Regions from separate parts of the Paenibacillus sp. FSL R5-0914 genome, predicted to be linked through region 2. Evidence: a T-box and tRNA genes for the amino acid it is inferred to sense, from the RefSeq annotation. Region 2 holds a T-box; the other holds one or more tRNA genes.
The links. A T-box is a leader RNA that pairs with one kind of tRNA and senses whether it is charged. The one in region 2 lies ahead of MKX60_RS09790 (arginine--tRNA ligase), so its partner is inferred to be a tRNA-Arg.

Region 1: it has a tRNA-Arg gene. The T-box ahead of MKX60_RS09790 (arginine--tRNA ligase) is inferred to sense a tRNA for this amino acid. The anticodon was not compared.

What each region holds. Positions count from the first base shown of each region.
Region 1 covers NZ_JBBORH010000001.1:2,336,136-2,352,106, reverse strand. The annotation lists gene MKX60_RS10315 (aldo/keto reductase) at 1-554, shown strand, start outside; gene fabV (enoyl-ACP reductase FabV) at 819-2,009, shown strand; gene MKX60_RS10305 (aldo/keto reductase) at 2,227-3,147, shown strand; tRNA gene MKX60_RS10300 (tRNA-Lys) at 3,267-3,339, opposite strand; tRNA gene MKX60_RS10295 (tRNA-Leu) at 3,420-3,498, opposite strand; tRNA gene MKX60_RS10290 (tRNA-Arg) at 3,518-3,594, opposite strand; tRNA gene MKX60_RS10285 (tRNA-Gly) at 3,605-3,679, opposite strand; tRNA gene MKX60_RS10280 (tRNA-Lys) at 3,716-3,788, opposite strand; tRNA gene MKX60_RS10275 (tRNA-Asp) at 3,804-3,881, opposite strand; tRNA gene MKX60_RS10270 (tRNA-Met) at 3,908-3,984, opposite strand; tRNA gene MKX60_RS10265 (tRNA-Val) at 4,028-4,103, opposite strand; tRNA gene MKX60_RS10260 (tRNA-Glu) at 4,192-4,266, opposite strand; gene MKX60_RS10255 (AAA family ATPase) at 4,349-4,888, opposite strand; rRNA gene MKX60_RS10250 (23S ribosomal RNA) at 4,981-7,911, opposite strand; rRNA gene MKX60_RS10245 (16S ribosomal RNA) at 8,142-9,698, opposite strand; gene MKX60_RS10240 (LysM peptidoglycan-binding domain-containing protein) at 10,144-11,952, opposite strand; gene ilvE (branched-chain-amino-acid transaminase) at 12,277-13,158, opposite strand; gene pheA (prephenate dehydratase) at 13,163-14,050, opposite strand; gene thrB (homoserine kinase) at 14,047-15,027, opposite strand; gene MKX60_RS10220 (homoserine dehydrogenase) at 15,087-15,971, opposite strand, start outside.
Region 2 covers NZ_JBBORH010000001.1:2,222,687-2,238,657, forward strand. The annotation lists gene MKX60_RS09775 (alpha/beta hydrolase) at 1-693, shown strand, start outside; gene MKX60_RS09780 (glycoside hydrolase family 3 N-terminal domain-containing protein) at 738-2,906, shown strand; gene MKX60_RS09785 (GH36-type glycosyl hydrolase domain-containing protein) at 2,954-6,298, shown strand; gene MKX60_RS09790 (arginine--tRNA ligase) at 6,353-8,218, opposite strand; T-box leader at 8,259-8,475, opposite strand; gene MKX60_RS09795 (hypothetical protein) at 8,756-9,115, shown strand; gene MKX60_RS09800 (beta strand repeat-containing protein) at 9,130-11,928, shown strand; gene MKX60_RS09805 (exosporium glycoprotein BclB-related protein) at 12,310-14,001, shown strand; gene MKX60_RS09810 (DEAD/DEAH box helicase) at 14,097-15,971, opposite strand, start outside.

The DNA of each region.
Region 1 (15,971 bases), 110 kb from region 2:
TCCCTGATGAAAGCACTCCTAAGGATGAAGCTGTTGGCGAGCTTAAGAAGCTGAAGGATGAAGGAAAGATCAAAGCGATCGGGGTCTCCAACTTCTCCATTGAACAGCTGAGAGAAGCCAACAAGGACGGGCATGTGGATGTTCTCCAATCCCATTACAACCTGCTGCACCGTGATGCAGAAAAAGAACTGCTCCCTTACACGCAGGAGCTTGGCATTTCTTTCGTTCCTTACTTCCCACTCGCGTCCGGCCTTCTTGGCGGCAAGTATAAGCAAGGCGATTCGTTCAGCGACAATAGAAAGAACAACCCAATGTTTCAAGGAGCGACCTTTGCCAAAAACCTGGAGAAGGTGGACAAGGTTCGCCAAATTGCCGATACCAAAGGTGTTGAAGTCGCACATGTGGTGCTAGCCTGGTATTTGACCGTACCTTCCATCGACGCACTTATTCCCGGAGCTAAACGTCCGGAGCAGATCGTATCGAATCTCCAGACTCTGAAAGTTCAGCTGACACCAGATGAGATCAAAGCGATTGATTCAATCTTTAAGGCGTAATAGCGCCTTATAATGTAAAGGGGGTTGTCCTTGAAGTCATGAAATGGCTACTGGGGCAGCCCCTTTTCTAAGGAATAGCGTCACTCGAGTCCGCAAGCCTTAATAAATGATCAAGACTCGATAGCGCAGCTAGCCAACAAACAAAAATACAGGGTAGCGGATTCTTATCGAATATCCTAAATTCTTTGTATTAGTAAATATTGTTTGCTATACTTTCTCTGTGTATCAGTAGACTTAAATTTTTATACAAAGGGGAATTCCTTGATGATTATTCAACCTAAAACACGCGGATTTATATGCACAACAGCCCATCCAGAGGGATGCGCCAAACAAATAGAACAACAAATTGAATATGTAAAAGCGCAAAAGAAAATTGAGGGACCTGCGAATGTACTTGTCATCGGTGCCTCTACCGGATACGGACTGGCTTCTAGAATTTCAGCTGCTTTTGGTGCTGGCGCCAATACCATTGGTGTGTTCTTCGATAAGGCAGCGGAAGGTCAGCGCACCGCATCTGCAGGCTGGTACAACTCCGCTGCCTTTGAACAACAAGCAGCAGAGCTTGGACTTAAATCACACAGCATAGTTGGCGATGCCTTCTCTGATGCGATTAAAGAGAAGACCATTGCATTGATTAAAGCTGAATATGGCACCATCGATTTAGTTATTTATAGTGTCGCTTCACCTCGTCGTACCCATCCGGTAACAGGAGAAACCTTCTCCTCCGTTATTAAACCAGTGGGAACAGCTTATTCGAATAAAACCTTGAACTTCCATACAGGCGAAGTATCCATGACCACCATTGAGCCTGCTAATGAAGAGGAAGTACGTCAGACCATCGCTGTAATGGGCGGCGAAGACTGGAGAATGTGGATCGATCAGCTTCAAGCAGCTGATGTCCTTGCAGATGGTGCTACTACCGTTGCTTACTCCTACATCGGGCCTGAAATCACTCACCCTATCTATCGGGACGGAACAATTGGCCAAGCCAAGCACGATCTGGAACAGACTGCGATCCAAATGAATGACCTTCTTTCATCAAAAGGCGGACGTGCCTTTGTATCCGTTAATAAGGCGCTCGTAACTCAGTCCAGCTCAGCTATTCCTGTAGTGCCCCTATATATCTCTGCACTTTATGAAGTGATGAAGGAAAAAGGCCTGCACGAGAACTGTATTGAACAAATGTATCGCTTGTTCTCTGAGCACCTATACGGTGAAGGCAAGGCTACTGCGGACGGAAGCTGCTTGATCCGCATTGACGACTGGGAAATGCGTGAGGACGTTCAGACAGAGGTTATGAAACGTTGGGACGAGCTGACAACTGATAATGCAGGTGAGCTGGCAGATCTTGAAGGCTACCGCCAAGATTTCTTCAATCTGTTTGGCTTTAGAACAGATGGCGTAGACTACGAAGCAGATATTGATCCTAATGTCGACATTCCGAATATGTACTAAAATGATTCTGAGCACTTCCATATATTAATTATGGATGTATAAAAAAAGAGGTTGTCTGCAAAAGTAGTGAATTCTACTGATGTGGCAGCCTCTTTTTTGTACTTTACTTACAACCTACCTATACGTCGTAGGGCATATTGGCTTAGCCTCCCACTTTGTGATATGGTTTGATAGAATACTGCAAGTTCTAACTTACATTCTAAGGAGTGAATCACTCATGGTTAAGAAAATTAGTGTAGCGAATGGTGTACTTGACGTGTCCCAAATTTCGCTTGGCTGTATGCGGATTGCGGATTTATCTGCAAAAGAGGCTGATACACATGTACATAGTGCGTTGGAGCTCGGAATAGACTTCTTTGATCATGCCGACATTTATGCGGACGGCAAAGCTGAAGAGGTATTCGCAGGGGTACTTCAGAACAATCCTGGTATGCGTGATAAAATGCTGATCCAAACCAAATGCGGAATCCGCAAGGGCTATTTTGATTTTTCCAAAGAGCATATCCTACAATCCGTAGAGGGTAGCCTAAAACGCTTGAAGACCGATTATATCGATGTGCTCTTGCTTCACCGTCCTGACACGCTGTTCGAGCCGGAAGAAGTGGCTGAGGCTTTTGACATTCTGGAGAACAAGGGATTGGTCAAGCATTTTGGTGTCAGCAACCAGAACCCGTTACAAATCGAGCTACTGAAGAAAAATGTAAAGCAACCACTGCTGTTCAACCAGCTGCAATTAAGCATTATGTTTACGGGTATGATTGATACCGGCTTTAATGTGAATATGACAAACTCCGGTTCGGTTGTTCATGATGGCGGGATTTTGGAGTACAGCCGTCTTCATGACATGACCATTCAGCCATGGTCGCCTTTCCAATATGGCTTTTTTGAAGGTGTATTCTTGGACAACGACAAGTTCCCTGAATTGAACGAGGTCATTAACCGTTTGGCAGCTGAAAAAGAGGTTACCAATACCGCTATTGCCATTGCCTGGATTCTCAGACATCCGGCAAATATGCAGCCTGTTGTAGGTACAACCAATACGCAGCGATTGCGGGATATTGCCAAAGCATCCGATATTACACTCACCAGACCAGAATGGTATGAAATTTACCGCGCTGCGGGTAATATCCTTCCATAAATATCAAAAGCCACGAAGTACGCTAATATCGTACTTTGTGGCTTTTTTTTGTGACTATAATTGAAACCGTATAACTCTTATAAAAAAAGAAACGGCATCTCTGCCGTTTCTTTTAAGGATGGACTCTCAGGGGCTCGAACCCTGGACAAATAGATTAAGAGTCTACTGCTCTACCAACTGAGCTAAGAGTCCACAATATAATGTTTTACCTTACTGTACTTGAAAAGCAAAAGCCCTTAGCTTAACGCATAAGAGCTTCGCTTGCTAATTGATACCGGCGAGAGGACTCGAACCTCCACGGTTTCCCTCTCGATTTTGAGTCGAGCGCGTCTGCCATTCCGCCACGCCGGCAAAGTATGAAGTTAAAATATGGCGCGCCCTGAGAGATTCGAACTCCCGGCCTTTTGATTCGTAGTCAAACGCTCTATCCAGCTGAGCTAAGGGCGCAAAATTTATATGGAGCGGACGACGGGAATCGAACCCGCGACCCTCGCCTTGGCAAGGCGATGCTCTACCGCTGAGCCACGTCCGCACACGGTATGTATTAGTGTCCGACTCACTTAAGAAGTGAGCCATGAAGGACTCGAACCTTCGACACCCTGATTAAAAGTCAGGTGCTCTACCAACTGAGCTAATGGCTCATGAAGCAAGAAAAATGGCGGAACCGACGAGATTCGAACTCGCGATCTCCTGCGTGACAGGCAGGCATGTTAGGCCAACTACACCACGGTTCCAAAAGATATAATTGCTTGATGAAAATTGGTTGCGGGGGCAGGATTTGAACCTGCGGCCTTCGGGTTATGAGCCCGACGAGCTACCGGGCTGCTCCACCCCGCGTCATTAAAAATATTTAGCTATTCATTACCATAAGAAAGCTTCATGGTGGAGGCTGAGGGGATCGAACCCCCGACCCTCTGCTTGTAAGGCAGATGCTCTCCCAGCTGAGCTAAGCCTCCATGTAAAGAAGCAACTCAATTATCATAACACATTCCAACCTGTAATGCAACATTTTATTTCAGAAGAACAATTACGTTTTAAAGAAATTGGTGACCCGTATGGGATTCGAACCCATGTTACCTCCGTGAAAGGGAGGTGTCTTAACCCCTTGACCAACGGGCCTTATTGAAAACAAAATGTTTTGACAACAAAAAATATTATATCATGTATTTCGAAGTATAGCAATACCTAAATTAATATATTTTCACTTTTCTTCTATAATAGGCGTTAAAGTGATATCAAGCTTACTAGCTATCATCTTTACGACTCCTAGAGTAGTCAGGTTATTTGTGTCTAAATGGTCTTTAAATACGTCCTTATTAAGCCCTGTGAGGCATCTGTCGATCTGTTGAACGGCCCACGAGTCATTCCCTTCACCTCTACCACCCAATCTCTTGAGCAGCGTCTCTCGTGAGGCACACAAAGTAAAATGATGAACCTCTAATCCCTCATTTATTAGATTACCAGCAATGTCCATCCAATATTCTGGGTTGACTATGGTCATAGGTACGATAATCGTTCCCCTATATTCGCTAGCTATGTATTTTAACATGGAATGGTTAATTTCACGCCAAAGATAATAGTCCTGAAAGTCACTTTTTGTCATCACATCGGGAATGTTTGCTCTTATGTAATACCCTACATTCTCTGGATCGTATACAAAAGAATCAGGAAGTCTGCGATGTAATTCATATGCAGTTTCTGTCTTCCCTGCACCAAAAGCTCCATTGATCCATATAATCAAGATCTTTATCCCCCATGAATAATCTATTAGTGACTCTATTAAACCACTTTATCATAAAAACCCTTACAAGCAAATTCACTCTACAAGGCACAACAAAAAGACCACTGCGACCGATTAGTATTGGTCAGCTCCATGCATTACTGCACTTCCACCTCCAACCTATCTACCTCGTCGTCTTCAAGGGGTCTTACTAATTGGGAAATCTCATCTTGAGGGGGCTTCACGCTTAGATGCTTTCAGCGCTTATCCCGTCCGTACGTAGCTACCCAGCCATGCTTCTGGCGGAAACAACTGGTGCACCAGCGGTACGTCCATCCCGGTCCTCTCGTACTAAGGACAGCTCCTCTCAAATTTCCTGCGCCCACGACAGATAGGGACCGAACTGTCTCACGACGTTCTGAACCCAGCTCGCGTACCGCTTTAATGGGCGAACAGCCCAACCCTTGGGACCTACTTCAGCCCCAGGATGCGATGAGCCGACATCGAGGTGCCAAACCTCCCCGTCGATGTGGACTCTTGGGGGAGATAAGCCTGTTATCCCCAGGGTAGCTTTTATCCGTTGAGCGATGGCCCTTCCATGCGGTACCACCGGATCACTAAGTCCGACTTTCGTCCCTGCTCGACTTGTAGGTCTCGCAGTCAAGCTCCCTTATGCCTTTGCACTCTTCGAATGATTTCCAACCATTCTGAGGGAACCTTGGAACGCCTCCGTTACTCTTTAGGAGGCGACCGCCCCAGTCAAACTGCCCGCCTGACACGGTCCCCGTACCCGATTAGGGTACTAGGTTAGAACCTAGATACGATCAGGGTGGTATCCCAACGGCGCCTCCACCGAAGCTTGCGCTCCGATTTCTACGGCTCCCACCTATCCTGTACAGATCGTACCCAAATTCAATATCAAGCTGCAGTAAAGCTCCATGGGGTCTTTCCGTCTTGTCGCGGGTAACCTGCATCTTCACAGGTATTAAAATTTCACCGGATCTCTCGTTGAGACAGCGCCCAAGTCGTTACGCCATTCGTGCGGGTCAGAATTTACCTGACAAGGAATTTCGCTACCTTAGGACCGTTATAGTTACGGCCGCCGTTTACTGGGGCTTCGGTTCATAGCTTCGGGTTACCCCTAACCACTCCCCTTAACCTTCCAGCACCGGGCAGGCGTCAGCCCGTATACTTCGCCTTGCGGCTTCGCACAGACCTGTGTTTTTGCTAAACAGTCGCTTGGGCCTTTTCACTGCGGCCCCCTCGTGCTATTCACACTACCGGGGCACCCCTTCTCCCGAAGTTACGGGGTCATTTTGCCGAGTTCCTTAACGAGAGTTCTTCCGCGCGCCTTAGAATTCTCTTCTCGCCTACCTGTGTCGGTTTGCGGTACGGGCACCTTCTCCTGGCTAGAGGCTTTTCTTGGCAGTGTGAGATCATGACCTTCGCTACTGTAATTTTCGCTCCCCATCACAGCCCAGCCTTAACGATGTGCGGATTTGCCTACACATCAGCCTCACTGCTTAGACGGACATATCCATCAGTCCGCGTCACTACCCTCCTGCGTCACCCCATCGCTCATAGCGGATTACGGTGGTACAGTAATTTCAAACTGTTGTCCTTCGACTACGCCTTTCGGCCTCGCCTTAGGTCCCGACTTACCCTGAGCGGACGAGCCTTCCTCAGGAAACCTTGGGCTTTCGGCGGATCAGATTCTCACTGATCTTTTCGTTACTCATACCGGCATTCTCACTTGTATGCTGTCCAGCGCTCCTTACGGTACACCTTCAACCCACATACAACGCTCCCCTACCCCAGATACATACGTATCTAGCCATAGCTTCGGTGGTGTGTTTAGCCCCGTTACATTTTCGGCGCAGAGTCACTCGACCAGTGAGCTATTACGCACTCTTTCAATGGTGGCTGCTTCTAAGCCAACATCCTGGTTGTCTGTGCAACTCCACATCCTTTCCCACTTAACACACACTTGGGGACCTTAGCTGATGGTCTGGGCTGTTTCCCTTTTGACAATGGATCTTAGCACTCACTGTCTGACTCCCGGCAATAAGTATATGGCATTCGGAGTTTGACTGAGCTTGGTAATCCTTGCGGACCCCGCACCCAATCAGTGCTCTACCTCCACTACTCTTATACCGAGGCTAGCCCTAAAGCTATTTCGGGGAGAACCAGCTATCTCCGAGTTCGATTGGAATTTCTCCGCTACCCCCACCTCATCCCCGCATTTTTCAACATGCGTGGGTTCGGGCCTCCAGTGCGTGTTACCGCACCTTCACCCTGGACAGGGGTAGATCACACGGTTTCGGGTCTACGTCCACATACTAAATCGCCCTATTCAGACTCGCTTTCGCTGCGGCTCCGTCTTCTCGACTTAACCTTGCATGTTAAACGTAACTCGCCGGTTCATTCTACAAAAGGCACGCCATCACCCATAAATAGGGCTCTGACTTTTTGTAAGCACACGGTTTCAGGTTCTATTTCACTCCCCTTCCGGGGTGCTTTTCACCTTTCCCTCACGGTACTGTTTCACTATCGGTCGCCAGGTAGTATTTAGCCTTAGCAGATGGTCCTGCTGGATTCATACGGGGTTTCACGTGCCCCGCACTACTCGGGATCCGTCTCGGAGAGAACACAGTTTAGGTTACAGGGCTTTTACCTCTATCGCGGGCCTTTCCAGACCTCTTCACCTACCATATTCCTTTGTAACTCCATGTGAGACGTCCCACAACCCCTAAGAGCAAGCTCTTAGGTTTAGGCTGTTCCGCGTTCGCTCGCCGCTACTGACGGAATCACTATTGTTTTCTCTTCCTCAGGGTACTTAGATGTTTCAGTTCCCCTGGTCTGCCTCTACATCTCCTATGTGTTCAGAGATGAGTAACTGCGAATTACCACAGCTGGGTTTCCCCATTCGGACACCCCCGGATCAAAGCTTGCTTACAGCTCCCCGAGGCAGTTTCGTTGTTCGCCACGTCCTTCGTCGGCTCCTGGCGCCTAGGCATCCTCCGTGTGCTCTTATTAGCTTAACCTTGATTTTTCGCTTGTTCGCACAATTGAAAATCTCTTCCACTAATAACATTTACTTGTTTACACAAGTTGCTAAAAGATGTTCTAAAACGCAAATTCGTTTCGGTATCCAGTTTTCAAGGATCAAGTCTTACTGAGAGCTTAAACTCTCAAAACTGAGCAACGAGTGAGTTGTTTTGGAAGTTTAACTTCCGATTTGAATGTCTTCATTGCAGAAGACGATTCTCCATAGAAAGGAGGTGATCCAGCCGCACCTTCCGATACGGCTACCTTGTTACGACTTCACCCCAATCATCTACCCCACCTTCGGCGGCTGGCTCCCTTGCGGGTTACCCCACCGACTTCGGGTGTTGTAAACTCTCGTGGTGTGACGGGCGGTGTGTACAAGACCCGGGAACGTATTCACCGCGGCATGCTGATCCGCGATTACTAGCAATTCCGACTTCATGCAGGCGAGTTGCAGCCTGCAATCCGAACTGAGACCGGCTTTGATGGGATTGGCTTCACCTCGCGGTTTCGCTTCCCGTTGTACCGGCCATTGTAGTACGTGTGTAGCCCAGGTCATAAGGGGCATGATGATTTGACGTCATCCCCACCTTCCTCCGGTTTGTCACCGGCAGTCACTCTAGAGTGCCCAACATTACTTGCTGGCAACTAAAGTTAAGGGTTGCGCTCGTTGCGGGACTTAACCCAACATCTCACGACACGAGCTGACGACAACCATGCACCACCTGTCTCCTCTGTCCCGAAGGCCGCCACTATCTCTAGTGGATTCAGAGGGATGTCAAGACCTGGTAAGGTTCTTCGCGTTGCTTCGAATTAAACCACATACTCCACTGCTTGTGCGGGTCCCCGTCAATTCCTTTGAGTTTCAGTCTTGCGACCGTACTCCCCAGGCGGAGTGCTTACTGTGTTAACTTCGGCACCAAGGGTATCGAAACCCCTAACACCAGCACTCATCGTTTACGGCGTGGACTACCAGGGTATCTAATCCTGTTTGCTCCCCACGCTTTCGCGCCTCAGCGTCAGTTACAGCCCAGAAAGTCGCCTTCGCCACTGGTGTTCCTCCACATATCTACGCATTTCACCGCTACACGTGGAATTCCACTTTCCTCTTCTGTACTCAAGTCACCCAGTTTCCAGTGCGACCTCAGGTTGAGCCCAAGGTTTAAACACCAGACTTAAATGACCGCCTGCGCGCGCTTTACGCCCAATAATTCCGGACAACGCTTGCCCCCTACGTATTACCGCGGCTGCTGGCACGTAGTTAGCCGGGGCTTTCTTCTCAGGTACCGTCACTCCGATAGCAGTTACTCTACCGGACGTTCTTCCCTGGCAACAGAGCTTTACGATCCGAAAACCTTCATCACTCACGCGGCGTTGCTCCGTCAGACTTTCGTCCATTGCGGAAGATTCCCTACTGCTGCCTCCCGTAGGAGTCTGGGCCGTGTCTCAGTCCCAGTGTGGCCGTTCACCCTCTCAGGTCGGCTACGCATCGTCGCCTTGGTGGGCCGTTACCCCACCAACTAGCTAATGCGCCGCAGGCCCATCCCTCAGTGACAGATTGCTCCGTCTTTCATTCTTTCTTCAGGAGAAAAAAGAAATTATCCGGTATTAGCTACCGTTTCCGGTAGTTATCCCAGTCTAAGGGGCAGGTTGCCTACGTGTTACTCACCCGTCCGCCGCTAAGTTATTTTGAAAGCAAGCTTTCAAAATAACTCCGCTCGACTTGCATGTATTAGGCACGCCGCCAGCGTTCGTCCTGAGCCAGGATCAAACTCTCCAATTAGTATTGAAAAGAGCGATATGCTCATTTTGAAACATCTGACGAGAAAATTAATTCTCTAATTTTGGATTTCACTTTCGTGATTCCCTACTCACTCGTTGTTCAGTTTTCAAAGATCAAGTTCTCGTTGGCGCCGTTTAATGTCTCAGCAGCAACTTTTATAATATATCATGTTTTCCGATGAAATGCAACACTTTTTTTTCAAAGTCTTTTGTAATTTCATCCGGATTAACATTCACCAACCGAAAGTTTATATCTCCTCTTTGCGACTGGATTTATAATGTAACATATAACCCACTTTAAAAACAACCCCTAAATTCAAAAAACATAAATAAGTACTTTCGCCTCAGTCCTACTTCTCGTTCCCATCTTCTCATAAAAAACGTGCAGATTCTAATAATCAGAACCTACACGTTAAATAGAGATTGGATGTTAGTTTAGAACTGTATTAATTAGAAATCCACGGATTTCTGCGTTTCTTTGAGCTCTCTGTACGACCACCAGCATTTGAACGTTGAGACTTCACAGCTGTTTTGTTTTTCTTACTGCTGTTTTGACTCGAGGTCTTTGCTTTTGATGCCGTTTCCTTCGTTGCAGTTCCCTTGCTCTTGAGAGAAGCGCCAGAAGTAGATTCCTCACTCACTGTTCTAGCAACTTCGGGAGTGTCCTGTACAAACGTTTCAGGATCTTGGATTTCCGGAACCCGATTATGCTGCGAATAATTACCAATACCTGGATACTGCGGATTAGACGGAATACTCGACATTATCGGCCCGCCAAAAGCTCCAAGAGGAGATGCTGGAACTATTCCCTGATTAGGTGTTCCCGCTCCATAAGCAGAGAATGTATTTGGGTTTCCATATGCAGGATAGGTATTATATACGGGCATTTCATATGAATAGGGTTGAACATGCATTCCCCCACACCCACAAGTAGTTGGCCAAGGAAGGTTCGATGACATCCCATACATCGGGTTCATCCCTGAAACATTAGCCTCCATATTGTTAGGTGCAGCATTTGGATTCCATTGTTCTGGACTCACGTTAGGCGCAGCATTCGGATTCCATTGTTCCGGACTCATATTAGGCCAAGCATTCGGATTCCATTGTTCTGGACTCACATTAGACGCAGCATTCGGATTCCATTGTTCTGGACTCACGTTAGACGCAACATTCGGATTCCATTGTTCCGGACTCATATTAGGCCAAGCGTTTGGATTCCATTGTTCTGGACTCACATTAGGCGCAGCATTCGGATTCCATTGTTCTGGACTCATGTTAGGTGAATACATATTTTCTGAAAAGTAGTATGGAGACATGCATTCGGGTCCATATGACGCCGGTTGAACATAACTTGGTGCCCAATTCATGTTCATATTAGGGCTATTTTGATAAGAATCATAGAGATAAGGATTTCCTCCTAGGCCTGGATATCCCATGTTGTCACAAGCATCTGCCTTTTCCTCTTTGCAAGCCATTGGCTTCATCTCAGCTTTTGCTGCCTCATGATGAGCTACAGGCTCTTGATTTGGAACTGTAATCTGAACAAATAGGCTCTGCATTTCAATTTCTTGCACAGGAGCAACTTCCATCTGCATATTCGGCGCAGGATTAGGTGCAGCATTTTGAGTATTAATAGGGGCAATGTTCATCGATGGGTGTGGTGCAGAATTGTACAAAGGCGAGATATTTGGCGATGATTTAGGTGCAGGTTTAGTTTCCGCTTTAGCTTCTGGTTTATTTTCTGCTGCTTTTGCTTCCGGTTTAGTTTCTGGTTTGACCTCTGGTTTAGTTTCCGGTTTTGGTGCAGGAACTACCTCAGCTACTGGCTGTTCTTTTGGACCCGTATATTCCTTCCCGCCAACTTGTGTTTTCTCAGAAGCATTAGAAGGCATGTAGCCTGGCTGTACGGGTGAAGCGTTTGATGTCTTTTTAGGAATGTTGACTACTTCCCCTAACATCAATACATTCGGATTCTTTAGCTGGGGGTTTGCTTCAACCATATCTTTTAAAGGGATTCCCCACGCCTTAGATAATTTCCATAAGGTATCACCTTGTTTGACTGTATGCTTGTAGTAAACTTCACTGTTATCCGGTACGGATACAGGAGCCGTAGGTATTTTTACTTTTTCACCAAGTGCCAGCACATTCGGATTACTGATCTGTGGATTAGCTTCAATAATTTTTTGTAACGGCACTCCGTACTTTTGCGATAATGCATACAGACTATCGCCTTGTTTGACAATGTGTATTTTCACGTAGCATTAACCTCCTAAAAGTTTTGTGGAGTATTGCTTTCTTACAGCTACACAGCAAAACTGGCTTTGAAAGCAAACCCCCTTTGGATGGAACATTGCTCTCTTACAGAGTTATATGCGGTACAGCCGCCTCCTTCGTTACTACATCTTATGCAGCCCATGGGCGAATGACATCCCTGAAATAAAAAAAATCCTTTCATGAGACATGAAAAGATGTACCAGAGACCTCCGGCCATCTTCTTCATATGCATGAAAGGATATCTAATGCCTATTCAATACTCATTACTCGACTAGCATGTAAAGAGCAAATTGTACGATTAAATGTTATTCCCAAACCTTGTAACCATCTTTGTCAACAACATTGCGGAACTCTTCAAGCAATTTCAAAGTGATTGGACCCGCTTGTCCTTCACCAATGATTCGGCCGTCAATTTCACGCGCAGCAATAACTTCAGCAGCAGTACCTGTGAAGAATACCTCGTCCGCTATGTAAACATCATGCATAGTGAATGGTTCTTCTTTTAGCTTAATACCCAATTTCTCACATAACTCGATGATCGCCAGACGTGTGATTCCTTCAAGCGCTCCCAAATAGCACGGAGGAGTAAAGACCACACCATTTTTGATGATGAAAATATTATCTCCAGATCCTTCAGTAACATATCCTTGAGCATTCATCATGATTGCTTCATCGGCTTCTGCCAGATTGGACTGGATTTTCACTAGGATATTGTTGAGATAGTTAAGCGATTTAATCTTCGGATTAAGTGCATCCGGAATATTACGACGTTGGGATACAGAAACAGCACGAAGCCCATTAATGTACGCTTGCTCTGGGTAAATAGCTAATTGTTCAACGATAATGATTACGCTGGCTTTAGGGCAACGGCGTGGATCAAGACCCAAGTTACCAGGACCACGGGATACGATCAGTCGAATATAACCGTTACGCATGTCGTTAAGGCGAATCGTTTCAGCCATAGCTTCCAGCATCTCGTCATAAGTGAGCGGAATATCCAACATGATCGACTTCGCCGAATCATATAGTCTGTCCAAATGCTCTTTACATTTAAAAATATTACCATTGTAGATACGAATACCTTCAAATATGCCGTCTCCATACAAAAAACCGTGATCAAAAACGGATACCTTTGCATTTTCCTTAGTTACGTGTTGTCCATCCAGATAGATCCATTGTTCAGCCATGAATTTACTGCACCTCCGCTTTCTCTTCCTCATAGGTGTATGTGGGATACGAGCCCAGAATCCGAACCTGACAGCCTAAAGCGCTAATCTCTTCAATCGCTCCTGGTAGCAGGACTGATTCTATCGGTTCCAGCACATCAATATAAAAATAATAAGTACCCAACTTCTTTTTCGTTGGTCGTGATTCAATACGCGATAAATTCAGCTTCCGCCAAGAAAAGGCAGCGAGGACCTGATGCAAAGCACCGGGAAAATCCTCCGGCAGCGTAACTAGGACACTCGTCTTTACACCATTGCTGCTCCGTGGAAGATCAATCTTCTGCGGACCGACAAGGACAAATCGCGTGTAGTTGTTGTTGTGATCTGTAACTTTCCGATCAGCAATCTCCAGCCCATGAGTTGCTGCGCCAAGAGCAGTACCAATCGCAGCCCAGCCCTTGTCAGGATTGTTCTTAACGATTTCAACAGCTTCAGAGGTGCTTCCGACCGACTCCAGTTCAGCCCAAGGTGCATGCTTCCGAACAAATTGCATGCATTGTGCCATTGCAACAGGATGCGAAAGGATTTTTTTAATTTTAGTGAAATCCTTATTGCCGTTCGTATCTCTGAATTCCAGCGGGTGGCCGATGAGATTCTGTATCGATGGAAAGATCCATTCAGCCTGCATAGGTAGATCGACCTCATTAATGAGCCAATCAATATGTAGACTAACTGAGCCTTCAATAGTATTCTCAATCGGGATAACGCTGTAATCAGTGGTGCCACCAGCCGTAGAGAGAAAGACATCGGAAATTAGCTTGTGATGCACAATTTTTACAGGCTCGCCGTTAAACAAATGCAGCAGCGCTTCGTGAGATACCGAGCCCTGCGGCAATACCGCTATTGATTTCATAACCGTACTTCTCCTTTTATCATATCCAAAAATGATACGTTTTGCATCTCGTTTCTTTCAAGAAGCTCTGATGTAACACCTGAAGTACAAGGCATCAGCCAGCAAGTCTGAGCAGAGATGCCGTGTTCTTGCATCGTATTCATCAGGAAAGCCTCAAGCTCTCGCTTACGAGTCTCATGGCGATCAACTAAACACAGTAGGGTAGGACCGGCACCGCTAAGTGCGATTCCTAAAGCACCATGGTTAGGTGCTTCCGCGAGCAGCTTCTCCATGCCTGGAATAAGTGCTGCACGATAGGGCTGATGCAGACGATCCTGCATCGCTCTACTGATCAGGTCAAGCCGACCTGATGCAAACGAGGCTGTCATTAAAGAGGTTCTGCTGATGTTGTACACAGCATCACTAACTGAGATTTCTGTTGGAAGCACTCCCCGTGCTTTTGTGGTTTCCAGCTCGAATTCAGGAATAACCACGAGAACCTCAAGGTCTTGAGGTGGATCAAGGCGAACGTAATCCGCATGATCACCGTCCCACACTGCGGTAATGATGCCACCAAATAAGGAAGCTCCTACATTGTCAGGATGCTTCTCAAGCTGGGTAGCCATATCAAACAGCTTCGCATCATCGAGCGGAGAGCCGATCATCGTATTAGCTGCGACCATGCCCCCAATGATGGCCGAGGCACTGCTGCCGAGTCCACGCGTAAGCGGAATCTCAGAGTACATCGAAATAGATATTTCAGGCACCGTAACGCCAGCTTCTGCAAATACCATTTGAGCGACCTTATAGAGTAAATTACTCTTATCCCGAGCCACTCCCTTCATCTCGTCACCATATAGATGAAAAACTGTCTCCTCTGCTTCCTCCATCTCAATCCAGGCATACAGCGGCAATGCCATGCCAAGAGTATCGAAGCCCGGACCAAGATTGGCAGTACTAGCAGGTACTTTAACCCTTGCTACTCCATAAGTACTCATAACAGGTGCAATCTCCTTACTCATTGTTTAAATATAGAAAGTATAGTCCATCTACAGTGCTAACCTTCCACACGATAATGACTCTTGATCCGGTGGATGACTTTCAGTTCCTTAAAGTGGCGCAGCACTTTATTCATACTTGCTTTGCTGGCGTTATGGGTAACAATAATAATCTCCGCATCAGGATTATTTGGATTGGCTTGCTGAACTACCGAATCAAGACTCACGTCATACTCGGCAAACACCTGAGTAATCTTGGCCAATACGCCTGCTTTATCATCAACGTGTAAAAGTAGGAAGTTTTTATAAAAGATATCCTCATCACTCTTAAGCTTCTTCTGCTTATAAGGTACTTTTTGCTTCAATCCATTAACGCCCAGCTTGAGGTTCTTAATAATGGCTACCAAGTCAGCTACTACCGAAGTTGCCGTTGGCATTGCACCCGCGCCCGCACCATAGAACATTGTCTCTCCTACTGCCTCACCATACACATAAACTGCATTGAAGACACCATTTACAGATGCAAGTGGGTGACTTGCTCGAATCAAGGTCGGTTGAACACTGATACTGAATTCCTCATCCTGACGTTCAGCAATGCCTAGCAGCTTGATTTCGTATCCGAGACGCTTTGCAAAGGCAATATCGGCTTTACTCACTTCTGAAATCCCGCTCACACTGACGTCATGTAGCTCCACGTTAGTACGGAAGCCTAGGGTCCCGAGAATCGCCATTTTGCGGGCAGCATCCAGACCTTCAACATCGGAAGTTGGATCAGCCTCTGCATATCCTAAATCCTGCGCTTCTTTTAACACATCATTGTAGGATGCGCCTTCTTGGCTCATTTTGGTTAGTATGTAATTAGTTGTTCCATTCACAATACCTATAATCTTCATGATCTTATCTGAAGAAAAGCCTTCGATAAGCGTCCGAATAATCGGAATACC
Region 2 (15,971 bases):
AGTATCATCTCCCCCGTTGATTCGGGCAATACCACCGGAGGAACGCTCTATCTGTTACATGGTGCTGGCGACAATGCTAGCACATGGTACAGGCTGACCACCATTGAGCAGTATGCTAACAAGTATGGCTGTACAGTCATAATGCCTCAGGTAGGAAGAAGCTATTATACAGATATGGAGTACGGACTGGATTACTTCCACTATGTTACGCAAGAGCTTCCTGAGCTTTGTGGCCGAATGATGAGGCTGGATGATGATCCGCAAAAGACGTATGTTGCCGGACTATCGATGGGCGGATATGGGGCACTAAAATGTGCACTTACCTATCCTGAGCGTTACAGCAAAGTAGTTTCCTTATCAGGCGTTACAGATATTCAGAAAAGATTGAAAGACCCGCAAATGTCTTCGGATATGGCGAGGGAGATGGCAGGCACTTTCGGAAAACGCTTACAAGTTAAGCCGGATCAAGATCTGTATGCTTTAGCGGCTAAATTGGTCGACGATAAACGTAAGCTGCCTTCAATTTTGACCTGCTGTGGCTCGGAAGATCCATTTGTGGAGATGAACCGGGAATTTGCTTCTCATATGCAAGCGAGTCCCTATACATTTCAATATGTTGAGACTCCGGGAACACATGAATGGAGATTCTGGGAGGAACATCTGAAGACAACTTTTGATTTCTTGTACAACTAAGAGCAATGAGCAATTGCAGAAAGAGATATTATGGAGGATTTGAGATGAAAGACCAGCAACTGACGTCCCTGTTGAACCAGATGACGCTTGAAGAGAAAATAGCACAATTGCAGCAGCTAGCTGCTAATTTCTATGAAGGAGCGGAAGAAGGAGGGCAAATCACTGGCCCTATGGCATCCATGGGGATTACGGATCACATGATTGAGAACAGTGGTTCAGTACTTGGACTTTCGGGCGCAGAGCAAGTCATTGCCGTCCAAGAAGCTCATTTACGTAAAAATAGATTGGGTATTCCACTGCTGATGATGGCGGATATCGTGCATGGCTTTAAGACGATTTTTCCGGTGCCACTGGCGATTGGTTGCTCTTGGGATATGGAACGGGCGGAGCTAAGCGCTGAGATTGCTGCTAAAGAAGCGGCAGTATCTGGTGTACACGTTACTTTTGCACCTATGGCGGACCTTGTTCGGGACCCGCGTTGGGGAAGAGTGATGGAGTCTACCGGCGAAGATCCTTATTTGAATGGTAGGTTTGCCCGTGCATTTGTACGCGGGTTTCAGGGAAATGACTTGACGGGTGATGTAAGTCGTCTGGCGGCTTGCGTTAAGCACTTTGCAGCCTATGGTCTATCCGAAGGCGGACGGGATTATAATACGGTCGATTTATCAGAACGTCAGCTACGGGAATATTATCTGCCAGCCTATCGTGCAGCACTGGATGAGGGTGCAGAAATGGTTATGACTTCGTTCAACACGATTGATGGGATTCCAATAAGCGGAAACGTTAAGCTGCTTCGTCAGCTACTGCGTGAGGAATGGGGCTTTGACGGCGTGTTGATCTCCGATTGGGGCGCGGTGAAGGAACTGATCCCGCATGGTGTCGCCGAGGATGAGGCTGAAGCAGCACTTAAAGCTATCAAAGCTAGCGTGGATATTGAGATGATGACAGAGTGTTATGTGCACCAATTGCCAGCTCTTGTAGCTGACGGGCAAGTGGATGAAAGTATCATTGATGAAGCCGTACTTCGTATTTTGAAATTGAAGCAAAGACTGGGCTTGTTTGAGAATCCGTTACGTGGGGCAGATATAGAGAAAGAGCGCGAGGTAATTTTCTGTGATGCTCACCGGACAGCAGCGAGAGAATTAGCGGTTAAATCCTGCGTTCTACTGAAGAATGATCAGGTTCTGCCGCTTGCGACTGAGCAGCGGATTGCGCTAATCGGACCGTTTGCTAATAACGGAGATATTCTTGGACCATGGTCCTGGTTGGGTTCAACAGAAGAAGCTAGCCGTCTTGCTCCAGCTTTTGAAGCTCGTGCAGCTGCTGGTAAGGTTACCGTTGCAGAAGGCTCCGGGATTGAGAGCTTTACAGAAGAGCAATGGCTGGAGGCGAAAGCGGCAGCGCTGGAAGCCGATGTGATTGTGCTGGCGCTTGGAGAACATTCGGATATGAGCGGAGAAGCTGGAAGTCGTTCAGATATCCGCTTGCCGGAAGCGCAGCGTGAGCTTTTGCAACGTATGAAGACGCTGGGTAAGCCTGTTGTTGTGGTGTTGTTTAACGGACGCCCACTGGATCTTAGTGGTGTGATCGAGAACGCGGATGCTATTCTGGAAGCCTGGTTCCCAGGAAGCGAGGGCGGTGCGGCGATTACCAGTCTACTGTATGGTGACGAGAATCCGTCAGGAAGATTAACGATGTCTTTCCCTGTATCTGTTGGGCAAATTCCGGTCTATTACAATCATTTCAACACTGGACGTCCTCTACATGCACCGGGTGCGGACAAGCGTTATGTCTCACAATATTTGGACATTCCTAATGAGCCGTTCCTACCATTTGGCTTTGGTCTTAGTTATACGACATTTAGCTACAGTGAACCGATCCTTTCCGGTGAAATAATGACGAAGGATCAGCCTATTAAAGTAACTGTTACGGTGACTAATACAGGCAATGTACAAGGTGAAGAGGTAGTGCAGCTCTATATCCGAGACATTTCAGGAGAAGTTGTTAGACCAATGAAGGAACTGAAAGATTTTGCTAAGATCAGCCTCTCCCCGGGAGAAAGCCAGGAAGTGAGCTTTACGCTTACAGAAGAACAGCTTCGTTACTATCATAGCGACTTAAGCTTTAGCAGTGATCCGGGACAATTCAAATTGTTTGTGGGTCCAAATAGCCAAGAGGTTAAAGAACGCGATTTTCGCTTAACATTAGCTTAAGTAGAATATATACGACACAGGCTGTCGTAATAGAGGAGTGCAAGAATATGACTACTAATATGAATTCTAACATCCATTTAAACGCTGGAGACTTATCATTCACTTTTACAAACAGCGGGGACTTGTTCCAAGTTCTCCATGAACGGACAATGATCAATCAATTGTTGCCTAATATCGTGGATGGCTCCTTATCGAACCTATACTTACGCATTCATAGTAATGGAAGCATTCAAGCTGTTCCTTTGCTGGGCATTCATTCCTCAAGCACTGTACGTAAGGCTGGGAACCGCTTGGTTTGGGAAGGTACTGCGGAAAATATCGAGTATCAGGTTATTTTTACTCCGACGGCTCAAGGCGCTTGGTTCTGGGACGTGAAGCTTAAAGGGCAAGATGCAGATGTGGATCTCGTGTACGGACAAGATGTGGGTATTGCCGATATCGGTGCTGTTCGCAGTAATGAAGCCTATCTGTCACAGTATATTGACCACGCCGTATTCGAGGATCAGTCAAAGGGATATGTAGTATGTTCCAGACAGAATCAACCGCAAGGTGGCAAATTTCCATACCTACAACAGGGTGCAATCACTAAGGCAGCAAGCTTCTCAACAGATGGTTTCCAATTCTTTGGATTGTCTTATAAAGAGACCAATCAACCAGAAAGCCTGAGCCGTGAGCAATTAAGTAATGAAATCTATCAATATGAATTCGCTTATACTGCGCTGCAATCGGAGCGGGTGAAGCTGAGTGGGGAAGCCCAGTTTGTATTTTATGGATTGTTCAAGCAAGATCATCCAGAAGCGATTACCTCGTTAGAATTCACGAAGGATGTTGCTGCGGCTTGGGAAACGGTAAAAGAGTTGCCTTTAGAAGCTGAAGCACCGCTCGAGCGTTCTTTCTTGACGAAAGAGCTGGGAGCACCACTAGCTGCAAATTCTCTGACGAGCGAAGAGATCGAAGCCTTGTTCCCGGTTCGCTATCAAGAGGAAAAAGAGGGAGACCAGCTTCTGTCTTTCTTCACGGAAAATTATGAGCATGTTGTATTGAAAGAGAAGGAACTTAAGGTAGAGCGTCCTCATGGTCATATTCTAATGAGTGGGGATAATGCCCGACTTAACGATAAGGTAATCACTACGACTTCCTATATGTACGGAATATTTAACTCACAAATCGTTATTGGAAATACCAATTTCAACAAGCTCATGACCAATGCCAGAAATGCACTTAACATTCCAAAGGCTTCGGGACAAAGAATCTATGTACAGTGGAATGGCGAATATCGCCTCTTGACCATGCCTTCATTGTTCGAGGTTGGTTTCAACTATGCCCGTTGGTATTACAGAACAGATGGCGAATGCTTTATTATTACGAACTACACTACTGCAGATTCTCCGGAGATATTCCTGAATGTGCGTACGGAAAGTGGAAAAGCTTATCGCTATCTAGTCACTAATCAAATCACTATGAACGTTAACGAATACGAGCTTCCATATCAATTCAAACAAGAAGAGGGAACCGTAACCTTCTCGGCTGATAGAAGTGCACTAAGTGCAGGAGAATATCCTGATCTGCAATATAAATTCCAGGTACAGGGAGCGGATTTCACTCTTCAAAATGAAGGTAGACTTGTCTCTCATGCTGACCAGTCAGATGCGCCGCTAGCTATTCTGGAACTGTCGGAGAGCAGTGAATGGACAATGAACATTCAAGGTCTTCTGGATGGTAAGGAGATTCAATCGAGCAGCCGTACAGCTGAAGAGGAGATTTCCGCATACCGCGAGTTCTACAGCGGGGTTATGAATGGCTTCCGCTTGACGTTAGGTGATGGGTCCGAAGGTGAATTGTTTAAGGTAAATGCTCTAGCTTGGTGGTATACACATAATATGCTCGTCCATTATTCAGTCCCTCACGGATTGGAACAATACGGCGGCGCTGCTTGGGGAACCCGTGACGTGTGTCAGGGACCAGTGGAATACTTCATGGCTACGCAAAAATACGATCAGGTTCGTGAAATATTGCTGACCCTGTATGCTCATCAATATGAAGATGATGGTAACTGGCCACAGTGGTTCATGTTTGATAAATATACGAAGATTCAGCAAGAGGAGAGCCATGGAGATATTATTGTATGGCCACTCAAAGTGCTTGGAGACTATTTGGCGGTAACGCAAGACTACAGTATTTTGCAAGCGACTGTGCCTTATACTCGTAAGCATAGCTTTGATTTTACAGAGGAAAAAGCGACGCTGCTGGATCATGCACGGAAGGAAGTTGCTTATATTAAGAATCACTTCCTGCATGACACGCATTTGTCTTCTTACGGTGATGGAGACTGGGATGATACACTCCAACCGGCTAATCCACAGCTGAAGCAGTACATGGTTAGCAGCTGGACAGTGGCGCTTACCTATCAGACATTGAATCAGTTCTCAGAAGTGCTTCATAAAGTTGATCCAGCAGGTTCGGAAGAGCTGAAAGCGATGGTGGAGGGAATCCGTGAGGATTTCAACACACATATGCTTCAATCTGAGGTAATTCCAGGCTTCTTGTATATGGAGGACCCAGAGCAAGTGAAGCTTATGGTACATCCAAGTGATACGGAAACAGGGATCCAATACCGTCTGCTGCCAATGACGCGCAGTATGATCAGTGAGCTGCTTACACCAGAACAAGCCGAAGCCCACTATGAAGTAATCCAAGATAAACTGTTCTGTCCAGATGGCGTTCGTTTGATGAACCGTCCAGCTCAATATGTTGGCGGCGTAAGCACCCATTTCAAACGTGCGGAGCAAGCTTCTAACTTTGGTCGGGAAATTGGACTTCAATATGTACATGCACACATCCGTTATGTAGAAGCTATGGCTAAGCTAGGGAAAACCGATCAGGTCTGGAATGGCCTAGCGGCGATCAATCCGATCGGAATCCGCGACGTGGTGCCAAACGCTGAACTACGTCAGGCTAACTCTTATTTCAGTAGCTCGGATGGTAAATTTAACACCCGTTACGAGGCACAGGAGAATTTCGATAAACTGCGTAATGGTGACGTAGCGGTTAAAGGTGGCTGGAGAATCTATTCAAGCGGTCCTGGGATCTACATGAACCAGTTGATCTCGAATGCACTGGGGATCCGTACGGAAGGTGGAGATTTAATCGTCGATCCAATTCTGCCGGAGTCGCTGGACGGAATGCGCTTTAGCTTTGAATATGCAGGCACTAAGGTAGACTTTATTTATCACCTTACGGGCTCTGATAACAGTCGGATTACTGTTAACGGTACAGAAGTGCAAGCCGAAGGTACGCTTAATCGCTACCGTAGTGGTGGTATCCGTATCAAACGTGAGGACTTTGATCGTCTCTGCGTAGAAGCTGGAAATGTGATAGACATCTATAAGTAAGATAATAAAAGAAGGGCAATCTCCGCGATAAGCGTGGAGATTGCCCTTTTTGTACTACATTCGGCTCGGTGTCGGTAACCCAAGCACTTCAAGTACATCCCCTAAAGTATCCTTAAATCTCGAAGTAAGCCAGAGGCGGAACGCGATGGTAGCCTCCTCACCTTTTAAAATCGGACATATAGAATAGAAGTTATTGAAAAGTGTGGCTAAGGTATGCGCGTACGTGCAGAGTATATTCGGTGTTAACTCTATGCTGGCAGCATACAATGTCTCTTGCCAGACGCTAAGCTGTCTCAGCAAAGCGAGCTCTGCCTTTTCCATTTCGAGTGGAAATTGAAGCTTTGAGGCATCTGTGCTGAATGGGATTGTAGATTTGCTCAAAACACTGCTGGCACGGGCATAGGTGTACATCAGATAAACCCCGGTATTACCGGATATTTCGGTAGCCTGTTTGAAATCAAACACGATTTCCGTTCCCAGGTTAAACCGCAGCAGATAATAACGAATAGCAGCAGCTGCAATGATATGGCTGGAAAGACCCTCTTTATCGGAGCGCGAATGTTCTATGTTCTGTTCCATAAGCATTACTAAATCGCTCACCTTAACGCCGATTCCTTGGCGCCCGGACATGGCATAAGAAGATTTCCCTTCTGAAACATCTATCCCCAGCTCAGCAGCAGAGGCCGGACTAAGAGAAACAACGCCATAACTTACATGATGGAGCTTCTCAGCCTGCTCGTTATATCCTAGTGCTCCTAAAGCCTGCTTAACCATTTGTTGCGGATATTCCTGTCTATAATCGATCACGTTAATAACACGGTCGGCATGTCCATAAGGCTCATGGGTTCCAGTTAATCCTGTGGTCCATAAACCAGACGAGAATTCACTGTAGGTGAAATCTTTGGATAGTAGACCGAATTTCCAGAGATGATAAGCAATGTCTTTGGCTGTGTACGTCAAAATCCCATTCGAACGCACAAGCACCTTATCCATCTGATGATCCTCTGAATCCGCTCCACTGCTAACCTCTGTCCCTTGCTTTAGCACCCAGCAGCCCGCAAGTTTGCCTTCAGTCTCCTGTACAAAAACTGCCGTTTGCTTCAATAGCTCAGATGCGGCTGTCCAGAATCCCTCTTTTAAAATATTGCTCTCCCACACCAGCAGGTCATAGTGAATACCAAAACGCTTCATTTCCGCTACATGTTCTCTCACAATACGTTCAGCGACTAAGTTGCCCAGCCACGCCTCATTACCATCACCCTGTTCAAGGGCATGCAGCATATCCGTGCGCTTGTGAGTGATCTCTGGATTCCGTGCATATTCTTTGTTCACTTTGGCATATAGATCCCAGCAATAATCACCGAAACGTTGATGTTCCCCTTCTAAAGGTACATTTAATAAACCAACGACTGTATCTGCCAGCTGGTTGCCCAGATCATCCACATAGTTATGGACCTCTACGTTATGTCCGGTTCTTTTCATGATTCTGACCAGCGCATCGCCGATGCAGGCATTTCTCAGATGACCTACATGAGCAGCTTTATTTGGATTGATTGAAGTGTGCTCGATGATGACCTTTTCCCTTGTGCTGTTAGGCAGATCAAAGGAATGTTTAGCCCACACCTGCCAATTCATATACAAATTAATAAATCCAGGAGCAGCTACTTCGACTTTTTGTAAAAGACCCGTGTAACTCTCTTGTAATTTGATTTCTGCTTTTACTAACTCTGCTATGACGAGAGGGGATTTACGCAGGAGTTTGGCTAGCTGCATAGCAATATTGCAGGAATAATCACCATGCTCTAGATTAGCTGGCTGTTCGATCAGAATTGCAACATCTTTTGGGTAGGCAATTTCTAAGGTGTGGAATACTTTTTTTACACTTTGTTCAATGCTGTTTTTGATGATTTGACTTAACATTTTATACCCTCCTTTGAAAATACAAAAAAGCCCTCGTCTCAAAAGAGACGAGGGCTTTAGCGCTCGCGGTACCACTCTCGTTGCTAAACAGATGTTTAGCCACCTTACAGGATAACGGTCTTTAGCCGGGACTTCCTACTTAGGTTCAGAAGTCCATCTCACGGGTGCGCTTCATTAGGTGATCTGTACCGGCTTGCACTTACCCGGCTCGCTGAGGACTAGAACACGTTAACTACTCTCCCGCTCATCGATGCTTGAATAATTTTTATCAGTATAACGAATATTTCGAAAAAAGCAATAGGGTGTTAGTTAGAAAACGTAGAAAATGCTTGAGTTTAAGATTGTCCGATTAGTAGATTACAAATTCAAAGAATAGAAGGTTGTCTTTTTTTGAGTGGCAATTCCTTTGCATAAATGTCCACACATTAACTTTAAATACAGAATATTACTATATAGAGCTATTAATTATGAACCATGTTACTAGTTTTATAGTTTTTTTATTTTTCAAACTGCAGCAGAAGAGAGGAGTGAATAAAGATGGCTTTATTCTCAACCGGACCTATAGATAATAGTCCAATTCTAGGGGTCAGACAGACACAAATCGTAACAGTAAAAGTAGTTAATCGTGATTCTCTTAATCCATATAATCTTGTTATTCAGGGATTTTTGCTAAATGGGTCAAGATCGATGTATGTGAATGAAATGATTAATCTCGCACCTAACCAAGTTCTAACTAGGAACTATTTTGCAGATTTAGATGCATTTGAATTTGAGTTTACGACATTAGAAGTTGTTGAAGCAGAGGTAGGGATCTCGGTCTGGGGAAAACAGGCTTCAGGGGAATTAGTAGAACCTCATCGTATAGTAGCGTGGGAAAAACATGTAGGAATAATCTAAAGGAGTGTTGAGAATTGAGCTATTTATCTACTGGGCCGATAGATAATACCATGGTGGGAGGTATACGACCTACTCAACATGTTACGATCAAAATCGATAACCGAAGCGACGTTATTTCTTCTACGGTTCTCGTCCAAGGATATTATATGAATGGGACAAGAACTTTATATGTTAGTGAGCTTGTTAACGTTATGCCTGATCAAGTTGTAACAAAGGACTATTATGCGGATTTTGATGCGTTTGAATTTATTTTTACGACTTTAAGCCTGGTAGATGATCCTATTCAAATTTCAGTCTGGGGAAAAAATAGTGTAGGTCAAATTGTGACTGCTCACCGACTTGTCCATGCTGAATTACTTGGAGCAACGGTAGGGACAACTGGTGCTACAGGTGCGGATGGAGCAGATGGAGCGACAGGGGCAACAGGTGCGGATGGAGCAGATGGAGCGACAGGGGCAACGGGTGCGGATGGAGCAACTGGAGCCGACGGAGTGACTGGTGCGACAGGGGCAGCCGGAGCAGACGGGGCGACTGGAGCGACAGGAGCAACTGGAGCCGACGGAGTGACTGGTGCAACAGGCGCAGCCGGAGTGACTGGCGCAACAGGGGCAGCCGGAGGAGCGACAGGAGCAACGGGAGCAGATGGAGCGACTGGAGCAACAGGGGCAGACGGAGCGACTGGAGCAACGGGAGCCGATGGGGTGAATGGAGCGACGGGAGCCGATGGAGTGACTGGTGCAACCGGGGCAGATGGAGCGACTGGAGCAACGGGAACCGATGGAGCGACTGGAGCAACGGGAACCGATGGAGTGACCGGAGCAACAGGAGCCGACGGAGTGACCGGAGCAACGGGAGCCGATGGAGTGACAGGAGCAACGGGAGCCGATGGAGCCACTGGGGCAACGGGAGCCGATGGAGTGACCGGAGCAACGGGAGCCGATGGAGTGACAGGAGCAACGGGAGCCGATGGAGCGACAGGAGCAACGGGAGCAGATGGAGTGACAGGAGCAACGGGAGCCGATGGAGCCACTGGGGCAACGGGAGCGGCTGGTGTAACTGGAGCGACAGGAGCAACGGGAGTGACCGGAGCAACGGGAGCCGATGGAGTGACAGGAGCAACGGGAGCCGATGGAGTGACAGGAGCAACGGGAGCCGACGGAGTGACAGGAGCAACGGGAGCCGATGGAGCCACTGGGGCAACTGGAGCAGCTGGAGGAACTGGAGCAACAGGGGCAGACGGAGCGACTGGAGCAACAGGAGCCGATGGAGTGACTGGAGCAACAGGAGCGGCAGGTGTAACAGGAGCAACGGGAGCGGATGGAGCCACTGGAGCAACAGCGGCAGCTGGAGTGACTGGGGCAACCGGAGCAGTTGGAGCGACTGGTGCAACAGGAGCCGACGGGGTGACTGGAGCGACGGGAGCGGCAGGTGTAACTGGTGCAACAGGAGCCGACGGGGTGACTGGAGCGACGGGAGCGGCAGGTGTAACTGGAGCAACAGGAGCGGCAGGTGTGACTGGAGCAACGGGAGCGGCTGGAGTGACCGGAGCAACGGGAGCCGACGGAGTGACTGGAGCAACAGGGGCAACGGGAGCCGATGGAGTGACTGGAGCAACAGGGGCAGCTGGAGTGACTGGGGCAACCGGAGCCGATGGAGTGACTGGAGCAACAGGGGCAGCTGGAGTGACTGGGGCAACCGGAGCAGTTGGAGCGACTGGTGCAACAGGAGCCGACGGGGTGACTGGAGCGACGGGAGCGGCAGGTGTAACTGGAGCAACAGGAGCGGCAGGTGTGACTGGAGCAACGGGAGCGGCTGGAGTGACCGGAGCAACAGGAGCCGATGGATTGACCGGAGCAACGGGAGCAGTTGGAGCGACTGGAGCAACGGGAGCCGACGGGGTGACTGGAGCAACAGGAGCGGCAGGTGTGACTGGAGCAACAGGGGTAGCTGGAGTGACTGGTGCAACAGGAGCCGACGGGGTGACTGGAGCAACTGGAGCAGCTGGAGTGACTGGAGCAACAGGGGCAGCTGGAGCGACTGGAGCAACAGGAGCGGTAGGTGTGACTGGAGCAACGGGAGCCGACGGAGTGACTGGAGCAACAGGGGCAGCTGGAGCGACTGGAGCAACGGGAGCGGACGGAGTGACTGGAGCAACAGGGGCAGCTGGAGTGACAGGAGCAACAGGAGCGGCAGGTGTGACTGGAGCAACGGGAGCGGCAGGTGTAACTGGAGCAACAGGGGCAACTGGAGTAACTGGAGCAACCGGAGCGACTGGTGTAACGGGAGTAACAGGAATAACTGGTGTGACTGGAGCAACAGGGCCGAATATTCAAGCTGAGGGATTCTCAGCGTTCCTATCAGCTTTGTCAGTTTCTACTTCTTCCCAACTGACTGGATGGTCTGTGGCTTCTCCTTTCTATTCTGATCCTTCCTTTAACCCCGTTTCGGGAAATTACACAGTTCCGACAACGGGTAGATATTCTATTGAAGCGACCATTAACTATTCCACAACTGCCTCAATCTCAATTAGTCTTGGTAGTGGGGTTAATCCAGCTTTCGTAGTTCAGAGAACTTCTCCTACTTCAACAAATCTGGTAAGTGGATTATTCCCTGTGTTGGATGTGAATGTTGCGCTTATTCTAGATTTGAGAGCTATTTTGGGAAGTGGGACTGTAACGCTGGTTGGAGAATTTGCACTAACAGCAGGTGATGTTATTGGTTTGTTCTATGTTTCTAATGGCTTGACGGTTCCTTTGAATCTGGGCGGTGCCAATACTTCGGGTATAGTTTGGTCTGTTCATGAATTGACGTAAATTTATCTCTGAGTTTGATTGTAAAAATAGAGGATGCTCAGTAGCCGTTAGGATGGCTTCCTGAGCTATCCTCTATTTTGTTAACGGGACAAGTTTTGGGCAGAACGGAATAATGCTCCTAAGATTTACAATCTATTGAATATTGATAGATTTATAGATTTTTCCAATAGCACTCAATATGTATAGTAGTAGCTTTTGATAGATGTCCACACATTAAAAAGAGAAAAGAATATTACTATTAAGAGCTGAAAATTTCCAACTGAAAAATATAATAGGCTCATTGTTAGCGAATTTAGAGTAGATCGGAGGAATGATTATAGTAACGCTACTATTTAGAATTTTTTGCAGGCAATCTATTTAAAAATAAAAGGAGTTGATAACTTGAGTTATTTATCTACTGGACCTATAGAAAACAATCTGGTAAGCGGTGAAAGACCCACTCAGCTTGTTACTATTAAACTTGTTAATCAGAGTGATGTCACTGCGTCGTTGATTCAAGTCGAAGGATATTATATGAACGGTACAAGAACACTATATGTTAGTGAACTTCATACTGTGGGACCTAATGAAGTACTAACAAATGATTATTATGCAAATTTTGATTCATTCGAATTTTCATTTACAACACCAGCTTTGATAGACGATCCAATTCAAGTCTCAGTTTGGGGAAAAAGCAGCACAGGTCAATTAGTGACTGCTCATCGGCTTGTCTACTCTGAATTGTATGGTGAAAATATAGGTTATTCAGGAGCCACTGGAGCCACCGGAGATACCGGAGCGACAGGAAGTACAGGTGCGACCGGAGCAGCAGGAAGCGCTGGAGTTACCGGAGCAACGGGAAGCGCAGGTGCAACAGGAGCAACGGGAAGTGCAGGTGCAACAGGAGCAACAGGAAGCGCAGGTGTAACAGGAGCGACAGGAAGCGCAGGTGTAACTGGAGCAACAGGAAGCGCAGGTGTAACAGGAGCGACAGGAAGCGCAGGTGTAACTGGAGCAACAGGAAGTGCAGGTGCAACAGGAGCGACAGGAAGCGCAGGTGCAACAGGAGCGACAGGAAGCGCAGGAGTTACCGGAGCAACGGGAAGCGCAGGTGCAACAGGAGCAACGGGAAGTGCAGGTGCAACAGGAGCAACGGGAAGTGCAGGTGCAACAGGAGCGACAGGAAGTGCAGGTGCAACAGGAGCGACAGGAAGCGCAGGAGTTACCGGAGCAGCGGGAAGCGCAGGTGTAACAGGAGCGACAGGAAGCGCAGGTGTAACTGGAGCAACAGGAAGCGCAGGTGTAACAGGAGCGACAGGAAGCGCAGGTGCAACAGGAGCGACAGGAAGCGCAGGTGTAACTGGAGCGACAGGAAGCGCAGGTGCAACAGGAGCGACAGGAAGCGCAGGTGTAACTGGAGCGACAGGAAGCGCAGGTGTTACTGGAGCGACAGGAAGCGCAGGTGTAACTGGAGCAACAGGAAGTGCAGGAGTGACCGGAGCAACAGGAAGTGCTGGCGCAACTGGAGCGACTGGAGTGACAGGAACAACCGGAGCAACGGGACCTACTGGTTCAGGTGCAATCATTCCTTATGCTTCTGGTCTTCCTGTAGCTATGACAACTGTATTAGGAGGCTTGCTGAATACTTCAAGTATCGTAGGATTCGGAAGTAGTGCGACGAATATTAGTGCTGCTGGCGGTACGATAGATCTCACCGGAGCGGCTGGAACCTTGCTGAACTTTGCATTCTCAGTTCCACGCACCGGAACAATTACCTCTTTGGCGGCCTATTTCAGCACAACAGCAGCGCTTAGTTTATTAGGTTCTACAGTAACAATCACTGCTCAATTATACAGTTCTTCTACCCCTAACAATACCTTTATTGCAGTCCCTGGTGCTGTAGTCACATTAAATCCTCCATTTACAGGTGTCCTTTCACTTGGCACAATTAGCAGTGGTATTACTACAGGCTTGAGCATTCCTGTAACCACTGGAGAGCGGTTGCTGTTGGTCTTCACTTCAACAGTAACGGCCGGAGTCGACGTTGCGACAACCATTGCTGGATACGCTAGTGCAGGAGTTACAATCGCATAATCTGATGATGATGACGTATTTACTACAGAAAAAGGGATATCCCAAAAGCCATTTGGCTGAAGGATATCCCTATTTTTCTCCAAACATCATTACACCTAGATCATCAGAATTTCTCGGATGTCTTGTTCTGTAAGGGTAGATAACCCTTCCTGACCTGGCTGGATCACTTCATCGATTAAGTTCCTTTTCTTCTGTTGTAGCTCATACATCTTGTCCTCCACAGTGCCTTGGGTTACGAGTCTGATCACTTGCACTACTTTTTTCTGTCCGATTCGGTGAGCCCGATCTGCAGCTTGCTGTTCGACGGCAGGGTTCCACCATAGATCGTATAGAATGACAGTGTCTGCCCCTGTTAAATTGAGTCCGGTTCCGCCAGCTTTTAAGGAGATCAGGAAAATATCCCGCTCTCCTTCATTAAATTGATTACATAAATCTACGCGCTGAGACACAGGCGTTTGACCGTCTAGGTAAAAATATGGAATACCTTGATAGCCGAGTTCACGTCCAATCAAACCGAGCATTTCTGTGAACTGGGAGAATACTAGCATTCGTTTACCTGAACTGCGGCATTCCTCTATGATTTCAAACAGCTGCTCGAACTTGGCAGAGCTTCCTTCATACCCATCCACAAATAGAGCCGGGTGACAGCATAGCTGGCGCAGACGAGTGAGACCAGCAAGGATTTTAATCCGATTATTATTACCGAAGCTATCCTGGGTCAGATGCTTAAGCGCCTCTTTTTTCAAACGGGCGAGATAAGCGACATATAACTTCTTCTGCTCAGGGAACAGCTCACAGGCTTGGAGTGATTCGATTTTCTCAGGCAATTCTTTTAACACATCATTCTTTAAGCGCCGCAGCAAAAAAGGACGTGCCCGTTTAGCGATAGTTTCCCTCGGCAAATCGTGAAAAGCCTTCTTACCTGGAAACAACCCGGGAAACACAGTGCCGAAGATGGACCATAGATCTTCTAGCGCATTCTCAACAGGAGTCCCAGTAAGTGCAAAACGATGCCGGGCTTGAAGAGCCATAACTGCTTGAGCGGTCTGCGTCGTATGGTTCTTTATGGTTTGCGCTTCATCGAGAATCAGGGTGTGAAAAGATTTCTTAGCATACAACTGAACATCTCTTCGAAGCAGCGGGTAAGAGGTGATAATTACATCCGCCTTCGCTGCATTTTTTAAAATTCGACCGCGTTCCGTTAAGCTTCCATCTGCAATAACAGCCATAATCTCAGGCGTGAACTTTTTAAGCTCATTATGCCAATTGTAGGTGAGAGAGGCAGGAGCGACAATAAGAGCGGGCAGACCACTCTGACGAATATCCGGAAGCTCAGAGAGCAGAAAAGCGATACTTTGCAGCGTTTTGCCAAGACCCATATCATCCGCTAAAATTCCCCCGAAACGGTAATGGGCCAGCGTCTTCAGCCACTGAAATCCATACTGCTGATAATCCCGGAGCACAGGAGCCAGACTCTCTGGTATAGGGAAATCAAGGTTCTCAGGATTGTGCATATTCGCAAGTAATCTTTTAAAGGATCTGCTCAGTTTGACTGAGTCACTTTGAGAATCGGAAGAGGTTAAGTGTAACCCACGAACGACTGGTAAAGAAAATTGCGCACCTTTAATCTCACCTTCTCGGATGCCCATCTCGTTCATAAAGGTGATGATTTCTTGGAGCTCCTCGCTCTCGAGAGGTAGCAGTGCCCCTTCGGGCAATCGGTAGTATTTACGTTTATCCTGAAGTGATTTTAAGACCATCACAATCTCAGATTCTGGAATACCACCCATGTCGAATTTAAAATCAAGCCAGTCGGTTTTCTCATTCCAACTAATGCTTACCTTAGGTGGCGTGGTTCCCGTGAACAGTCTCTCTTTAACAGCGGTGGTCGCATAGACCGTTAGTAGTGGCTCAAGCAACGGAATCGTGTGGTATAAAAAATCGTACTCACCGTCCTCATCCGTCATAAT